DNA from 2 places in the Streptomyces sp. NPDC048506 genome. Region 2 is predicted to be linked to the other one. Evidence: predicted binding sites of a transcription regulator. Region 2 holds the regulator's gene; the other holds the start of a gene.
What was found. Region 2 encodes HrcA, which represses chaperone genes, less so after heat shock. Its sites were predicted from a motif close to TTNGCACTCNGNNNNNCNGAGTGCNAA; they were not measured.
Positions count from the first base shown of each region.

Region 1: the regulator HrcA is predicted to act here: its motif matches at 2,047-2,073, upstream of groES (co-chaperone GroES).

Region 1 is NZ_JBEZIX010000007.1:200,873-205,061, forward strand. Features, by position in the region: gene AB0C96_RS07925 (FtsW/RodA/SpoVE family cell cycle protein) at 386-1,741, opposite strand; gene groES (co-chaperone GroES) at 2,222-2,530, shown strand; gene groL (chaperonin GroEL) at 2,664-4,189, shown strand, end outside.
Region 2 is NZ_JBEZIX010000006.1:193,805-197,993, forward strand. Features, by position in the region: gene AB0C96_RS06705 (DUF3097 domain-containing protein) at 1-29, opposite strand, end outside; gene AB0C96_RS06710 (MBL fold metallo-hydrolase) at 197-937, opposite strand; gene hrcA (heat-inducible transcriptional repressor HrcA) at 1,132-2,148, shown strand; gene dnaJ (molecular chaperone DnaJ) at 2,149-3,285, shown strand; gene AB0C96_RS06725 (nitronate monooxygenase) at 3,350-4,189, shown strand, end outside.

The DNA of each region.
Region 1 (4,189 bases), on a different contig from region 2:
TCGCCGTTTCGCCTGCGGCGGGCGTTGTGTGTCGGGTGCGGTGCCGCTCCTCCGGACTTCGTCCTGCGGCGCGGCCCCTCCCGTGAGTGGGGGGAAGGACTTGTGGGGGCGTGCGCCGTCTGTCGACTGCCGGCAGGGGGCCACCGGCGTCCACAACCACGACCGTTTTCCTCCCACTCACGGGAGGGGGCGGGCCGGAGGGGTAGGGGTGTGGGACGTAAAGCGAAGCAGTCCCACACCCCTACCCCGGAGGACCGTCACCGCACCCGACAACCCACGCCCGCCGCAGGCGAAACGGCGAACAACCATCACGGCGGGAAAGCCAACAACGTGCGGAGAACGCCGGCCGCCAAGGCCACGGCGCCGCAGACAAAAACGTGGGAGGTCACCGCACCGGCTCGCGCCGTCGTTGGGCGTGATCGCTGATGCGGAGCAGGAGTGCCACCATCACCCAGTTCGCCACGAGTGAGGAGCCGCCCTTGGCGAGGAAGGGCAGGGCCTTGCCGGTCAGGGGGATGAGGCCGGTGACGCCGCCGGCGACCACGAAGACCTGGAGCAGCAGGGCGCCGGCGAGTCCGACCGCGAGCAGCTTGCTGAACGGGTCGCGGGCGGTCAGCCCCACCCGGAGTCCGCGCTGCGCCAGCAGCACGTAGAGCATCAGCACGGCCATCACCCCGGCCAGGCCCAGCTCCTCGCCGACCGTGGTGAGGATGAAGTCGCTGTTGCCGGCGAAGCCGATCAGCTCGGGGTGGCCCTGGCCCAGGCCGCTTCCGCTGATGCCGCCGCTGCCGAAGCTGAACAGCGCCTGGCCGAGCTGGTCGGACATGCCCTCCGCCACGCCTTGCTTGGTGAAGGCCCGCATGGGGTCGAGCCAGGCGGTGACCCGGCCGTGCACATGGGGCTCCAGGGAGCCGACGACGGCGGCGCCGACCGTGGCCATCAGCAGGCCGCACACCACCCAACTGGTCCGGTTGGTGGCCATGTACAGCATGATCACGAAGACGCCGAAGAAGATCAGCGAGGTGCCCAGGTCCCGCTCGAAGATCAGCACCAGGAGGCTGATGGCCCAGATGGTGAAGATCGGCCCGAGCTGGCGGCCCGGGGGCAGCTGGACGCCCATCACCCGGCGGCCGGCCAGTGCCAGTGCGTCGCGGTTGACGGTGAGGTAGCCGGCGAAGAACACCGAGATCATGATCTTCACGAACTCGCCGGGCTGCAACGACAGCGGGCCGAGCAGGATCCAGCGCTTTGCGCCGTACATGTCCGCGCCGAAGAAGGCCGGTGCCATCAGCAGCACCAGCGCGACCACCATCGTCAGGTAGATGTACCGCTGGAGGATGCGGTGATCGCGCAGCACCAGCAGGATGACGATGCAGACCGCGACCCCGATCACCGACCACACCAGCTGGCCGCTGGCCGCTTCGGCGATCTTCAGGTGCGGGGTCCGCGCGTAGGTGATGTCCAAGCGGTGCAGCAGGACCAGGCCTATCCCGGTCAGCAGCGTCGCCGCCGGCAGGATCAGCGGATCGGCGCGCGGGGCGAAGCGGCGCAGCACCAGGTGCGGCACCAGGGCCAGGAAGAACATGCTGACCGCGAAGCCGACCAGCCCGCCGGGCAGCCGGCCGGTCATCGACAGCCCGGTGTAGGTGTAGCCGAAGACGGCGATCAGGACGACGAACGCGAGCAGCCAGGCCTCGGTCTTCCGGCGGTCCGGCGCCAGGGCGAGCGCGGCGAACGTCATGGTGCGCTCGGCCTCGCTCTCCGGTTCCCCGGTCGCCCGGGGGGCGCTGGTCAGTCCACGCACGCGATACCTCCGCCATCGATGGTCGACGCCGCGGGCCGGTCCGGGCTGATCGACGCGACATGCCCAGGGTCCGGTTCGGCGGACCGGCAGTCGGGGAGGTAGACGAGGCAGCCGGTGGCGTGGTTGCGAGGGAAGGCGAAGGTGTGTCCGATTTGGCAGGGAAACGGGGCTCGGATGGCCGGTCGATGGTCAGTGCGACGTCGGTCGGTCAACCGGCGTCACGGGACGCGCACCCCGGCGCGCTGGCACTCCGCTTGACCGAGTGCTAACCGCGTCATAGTCTCGGCGTTGGCACTCTCCGGTGGGGAGTGCCAGACATACAGCGACGGGCAGGTCCGGCACCCGCGACGACGGATCCACCTGGTCGCCACCTCAGACAGTTAACCCCGTGAGATCTCCGAAGGGGGAGGTCGGATCGTGACGACCGCCAGCTCCAAGGTTGCCATCAAGCCGCTTGAGGACCGCATTGTGGTCCAGCCGCTCGACGCCGAGCAGACCACGGCCTCGGGCCTGGTCATCCCGGACACTGCGAAGGAGAAGCCCCAGGAGGGCGCCGTCCTCGCCGTGGGCCCGGGCCGCTTCGAGGACGGCAAGCGCGTCGAACTCGACGTCAAGGTCGGCGACGTCGTGCTCTACAGCAAGTACGGCGGCACCGAGGTGAAGTACAACAACGAGGAGTACCTCGTTCTCTCGGCCCGCGACGTGCTCGCGATCGTCGAGAAGTAAGTCACCCAGATTTGCCGTGATCTGCGCCCCTGGTTCCCGCGTCTAAACAACCCGGGGCAGGGGCGCAGTTCCGTTTGAGACAGCGGTCCCCACTGCGTGCCGAGGATCGCAATGAGAGGACTTGAAGCAACCCATGGCGAAGATCCTGAAGTTCGACGAGGACGCCCGTCGCGCCCTTGAGCGCGGCGTCAACAAGCTCGCCGACACGGTCAAGGTGACCATCGGCCCCAAGGGCCGCAACGTCGTCATCGACAAGAAGTTCGGCGCCCCGACCATCACCAACGACGGCGTCACCATCGCCCGTGAGATCGAGGTCGAGGACCCGTACGAGAACCTGGGCGCCCAGCTCGTCAAGGAGGTGGCGACCAAGACCAACGACATCGCGGGTGACGGCACCACCACCGCCACCGTGCTGGCCCAGGCGCTGGTCCGCGAGGGTCTGCGCAACGTCGCCGCGGGTGCTTCCCCGGCCGCCCTGAAGAAGGGCATCGACGCCGCCGTCAAGGCCGTCTCCGACGAGCTGCTCGCGACCTCGCGTCCGATCGACGACAAGGCCGACATCGCCGCCGTGGCCGCCCTGTCCGCGCAGGACAAGCAGGTCGGTGAGCTGATCGCCGAGGCGATGGACAAGGTCGGCAAGGACGGTGTCATCACCGTCGAGGAGTCCAACACCTTCGGTCTGGAGCTGGACTTCACCGAGGGCATGGCCTTCGACAAGGGCTACCTCTCGCCGTACATGGTCACCGACCAGGAGCGTATGGAGGCCGTCCTCGAAGACCCGTACATCCTGATCCACCAGGGCAAGATCGCGTCCATCCAGGACCTGCTGCCGCTCCTGGAGAAGGTCATCCAGGCGGGTGGCTCCAAGCCGCTGCTGATCATCGCCGAGGACGTCGAGGGCGAGGCCCTGTCGACCCTGGTCGTCAACAAGATCCGTGGCACCTTCAACGCGGTGGCCGTCAAGGCCCCCGGCTTCGGCGACCGCCGCAAGGCGATGCTCGGCGACATGGCCACCCTCACCGGTGCCACCGTCATCGCCGAGGAGGTCGGCCTCAAGCTCGACCAGGCCGGTCTGGACGTGCTCGGCACCGCCCGCCGCGTGACCATCAGCAAGGACGACACCACCATCGTCGACGGCGGCGGCAACTCCGGTGACGTCGCGGGTCGCGTCGCCCAGATCAAGGCCGAGATCGAGACCACCGACTCCGACTGGGACCGCGAGAAGCTCCAGGAGCGCCTCGCCAAGCTCGCCGGTGGCGTCTGCGTGATCCGCGTGGGTGCGGCCACCGAGGTCGAGCTCAAGGAGAAGAAGCACCGTCTGGAGGACGCCATCTCCGCGACCCGCGCCGCGGTCGAGGAGGGCATCGTCTCCGGTGGTGGCTCCGCCCTGGTGCACGCCGTGAAGGTGCTGGAGGGCAACCTCGGCAAGGAGGGCGACGAGGCCACCGGTGTCGCCGTCGTCCGTCGCGCCGCCGTCGAGCCGCTGCGCTGGATCGCCGAGAACGCCGGCCTCGAGGGCTACGTCATCACCGCCAAGGTCGCCGAGCAGGACAAGGGCAACGGCTTCAACGCCGCCACCGGCGAGTACGGCGACCTGGTCAAGGCCGGCGTCATCGACCCGGTGAAGGTCACCCGCTCCGCCCTGGAGAACGCCGCGTC
Region 2 (4,189 bases):
AGGTCGGGGCTGTAGCGCTTGCTCTGCATGGGGCCTGTTCTGTTCGGGTCGGAGGGGTGGCTCGGGTCGAAGGCGTGGCGGGCCGGGGCGGCCGGTCGGGGTGGCGGTCAGTTCGGATCGATGGGGCCGGTCGTGGTGTCGGATCAACGGGGGCGGGTCGTAGCGTCGGAGCAATGGGGGCGGGGTGTAGTGGCGGTCAGGACGAACGGGGGACGCCGAAACGGGCGGCCAGGGCGTCCCGCTGGGCCCGGACGAAGGCGGCGTCCACCACCGCGCCATGGCCGGGTACGTACAGCGCCTCCTCGCCGCCGAGTGCCAGCAGCCGGTCCAGGGCCGCCGGCCACTGCTGGGGCAGCGCGTCCGGGCCGGCCTGCGGTTCACCGGACTCCTCCACCAGGTCGCCGCAGAAGACGATCTCCCGGGCGCCGTGCCGGCCGGGTACGAGAACGGCCAGGTCGTGGGCGGTGTGGCCGGGGCCCACATTGGCGAGCAGCACCGTGCGGTCGCCCAGGTCGACGGTGAGCTGACCGTGCACATGATGGTGCGGGACGACGAGCAGATCGGTGGCCTCCGCGGCGGCGTCCCGGTCCACGCCGTGGCGCACCGCGTCATGCCGCAGCTCGTCCTTGCCCCGGCGCAGCAGCAGCTCGCCCAGGCCGGCCGCGCCGAAGACCTCGACACCCGCGAAGGCCGCGGTGCCCAGTACATGATCGAAATGTGGATGGGTGAGCGCGACATGCGTCACGTCCCGGCCCAGTACGCCGCGGACCGAGCGGCGCAGCTCCGCGCCGTCGCGGATGCTCGCCCCGGTGTCGACGATCATGATCCCGGCCGTCCCGGTGATCACGCCGATCGTCTCGTCCCAGCCCGGCATCCGGCGCCGGACGACGCCTTCACCGAGCTGTTCCCACCCGGCCTCTTCCCAAGCAGTGCGCATACCGAGACGCTAGCTCCATCGCGATAGCGTTGCCCGGCAGATCGCCCGAACACGGTCATCGGCCACGCGCTGTGCGAGGCCACCCTTGCCGTGCCCGTGCTACCCGGCCGTACACTGGCTCCGGGTCTGGCACTCGGCCCGGGTGAGTGCCAGGAGAACGAGACGGCGGGACGGCCGGACTGGAGGTGCGCGGGATGCTCAGTGAACGCAGGCTCGAAGTGCTGCGCGCCATCGTCCAGGACTACGTCGGCACGGAGGAGCCGGTCGGCTCCAAGGCGCTCACCGAGCGCCACAAGCTGGGGGTGTCCCCGGCCACCATCCGTAACGACATGGCGGCGCTGGAGGACGAGGGCTTCATCGCCCAGCCGCACACCAGCGCCGGGCGGATCCCGACCGACAAGGGCTACCGTCTCTTCGTCGACAAGCTGGCCGGCGTCAAGCCGCTGTCCAGCCCCGAGCGGCGGGCGATCCAGAACTTCCTGGACGGTGCCGTGGACCTGGACGACGTCGTGGGCCGCACGGTCCGGCTGCTGGCGCAGCTGACCCGGCAGGTCGCGGTCGTGCAGTACCCGTCCCTGACCCGCTCCACGGTCCGGCACGTCGAGCTGCTGGCGCTGGCCCCGGCCCGCCTGATGCTCGTCCTGATCACGGACACCGGGCGGGTGGAGCAGCGGCTGATCGACTGCCAGGCGCCGTTCGCCGAGACGTCCCTCGCGGACCTGCGGGCGCGGCTGAACAGTCGGGTCGTGGGGCGCCGGTTCACGGACGTGCCCCAACTGGTGCAGGATCTCCCGGAGTCCTTCGAGCAGGACGACCGCGGTACGGTCTCGACAGTGCTGTCGGTGTTGCTGGAGACTTTGGTGGAGGAGACCGAAGAGCGGCTGATGATCGGCGGTACCGCCAATCTCACGCGCTTCGGACACGACTTCCCCCTGACCATCCGTCCGGTACTTGAGGCCCTTGAGGAGCATGTGGTGCTGCTCAAGCTCCTCGGGGAGGCCAAGGACTCGGGCATGACCGTACGCATCGGGCATGAGAATGCCCACGAAGGCCTGACGTCCACCTCGGTCGTCACGGTCGGCTACGGTTCGGGCGACGAGGCAGTCGCCAAACTCGGCGTGGTCGGACCGACCCGCATGGACTACCCCGGAACGATGGGAGCGGTACGCGCAGTGGCACGTTACGTCGGACAGATCTTGGCGGAGTCGTAAGTGGCCACGGATTACTACGCGGTCCTGGGCGTTCGGCGCGATGCCTCGCAGGACGAGATCAAGAAGGCCTTCCGGCGGCTGGCGCGGGAGCTGCACCCGGACGTGAACCCGGATCCCAAGACCCAGGAGCGGTTCAAGGAGATCAACGCCGCTTACGAGGTCCTGTCGGATCCGCAGAAGAAGCAGGTCTACGACCTCGGCGGCGACCCCCTCTCGCAGGCCGGCGGTGCCGGCGGGGCGGGCGGCTTCGGCGCGGGCTTCGGCAACTTCTCCGACATCATGGACGCCTTCTTCGGCACCGCGTCGCAGCGCGGCCCGCGGTCGCGCACCCGCCGCGGCCAGGACGCCATGATCCGGCTCGACATCGAGCTGAACGAAGCGGCCTTCGGCACGACCAAGGACATCCAGGTCGACACCGCCGTGGTGTGCACGACCTGCACCGGCGAGGGCGCCGCCCCCGGCACCTCCGCCCAGACCTGCGACATGTGCCGCGGCCGCGGTGAGGTCTCCCAGGTCACCCGGTCCTTCCTCGGTCAGGTCATGACGTCCCGGCCGTGCCCGCAGTGCCAGGGCTTCGGCACGGTCGTGCCGACGCCGTGCCCCGAGTGCGCCGGCGACGGCCGGATCCGCTCCCGCCGCACGCTGACGGTGAAGATCCCGGCCGGTGTCGACAACGGCACCCGCATCCAGCTCGCCGGCGAGGGCGAGGTCGGCCCCGGCGGCGGCCCTGCCGGTGATCTCTACGTCGAGATCCACGAGCTGCCGCACCCGGTCTTCCAGCGGCGCGGTGACGATCTGCACTGCACGGTCACCATCCCGATGACGGCGGCGGCGCTGGGCACCAAATGCCCGCTGGAGACGCTCGACGGGGTGGAGGAGATCGACGTTCGGCCCGGCACCCAGTCCGGCCAGTCGATCCCGCTGCACCAGCGCGGCGTGACCCATCTGCGCGGCAACGGCCGAGGCGACCTGATCGTCCACGTCGAGGTGCAGACGCCCACCAAGCTCGACCCCGAGCAGGAGGAGCTGCTGCGCCGGCTCGCCAAGCTGCGCGGTGAGGAGCGGCCCACGGGCCAGTTCCAGCCGGGGCAGCAGGGGCTGTTCTCGCGTCTGAAGGACGCGTTCAACGGCAGGTAGGCGGTACCGCCGGGGGGGTCGTCCCTGGTTCGGAGCGGTGTGTTGGGCGTGACACGATGTGCGCATGCCCACCGCACTGACCGATCTCTGCCGGCACCCGATCGTGCAGGCCCCGATGGCCGGAGGCGGCTCCGGACCCGAGCTGGCCGCTGCCGTCTGCGGCGCCGGCGGCCTCGGTTTCCTCGCCGCCGGCTACAAGACCGCCGACGGCATGTACCAGGAGATCAAACAGCTGCGGTCGCTGACCGACCGGCCCTTCGGCGTCAACCTCTTCATGCCGCAGCCCTCCCTGGCCGACACCTCCGCGGTCGACGTCTACCGCGAGCAACTCGCCGGCGAGGCCGCCTGGTACGAGACCGAGCTCGGCGACACCGACGGTCCCAGCGACGACGGCTACGAGGCCAAGCTCGCGATCCTGCGGGAGGACCCGGTGCCGGTGGTGTCCTTCACCTTCGGCTGCCCCTCGCGCGCCGTCCTCGACTCCTTCGCCAAGGTCGGTACGTACACCGTCGTCACCGCCACCACCGCGGCCGAGGCACAGGCCGCCCAGTGGTCGGGGGCGGACGCGGTCTGTGTGCAGGGCGTGGAGGCGGGCGGCCACCAGGCCACGCACCGGGACGATCCGCACCTGGACGGGACCGGTGCGGGCCTGGGGCTGCTGGCGCTGCTCGGCCAGGTCCGTGAGGCGGTGCAGATCCCGGTGATCGCCGCGGGCGGGCTGATGCGCGGCGCGCAGATCGCCGCCGTGCTGGCCGCCGGGGCGACCATGGCGCAGCTGGGCACCGCCTTCCTCGCCACCCCCGAGTCGGGTGCCAACCCGCTGCACAAGCAGGCGCTGACCAACCCCCTGTTCACGCATACGGAGTTGACCCGGGCGTTCTCCGGGCGCCCGGCCCGAGGCCTG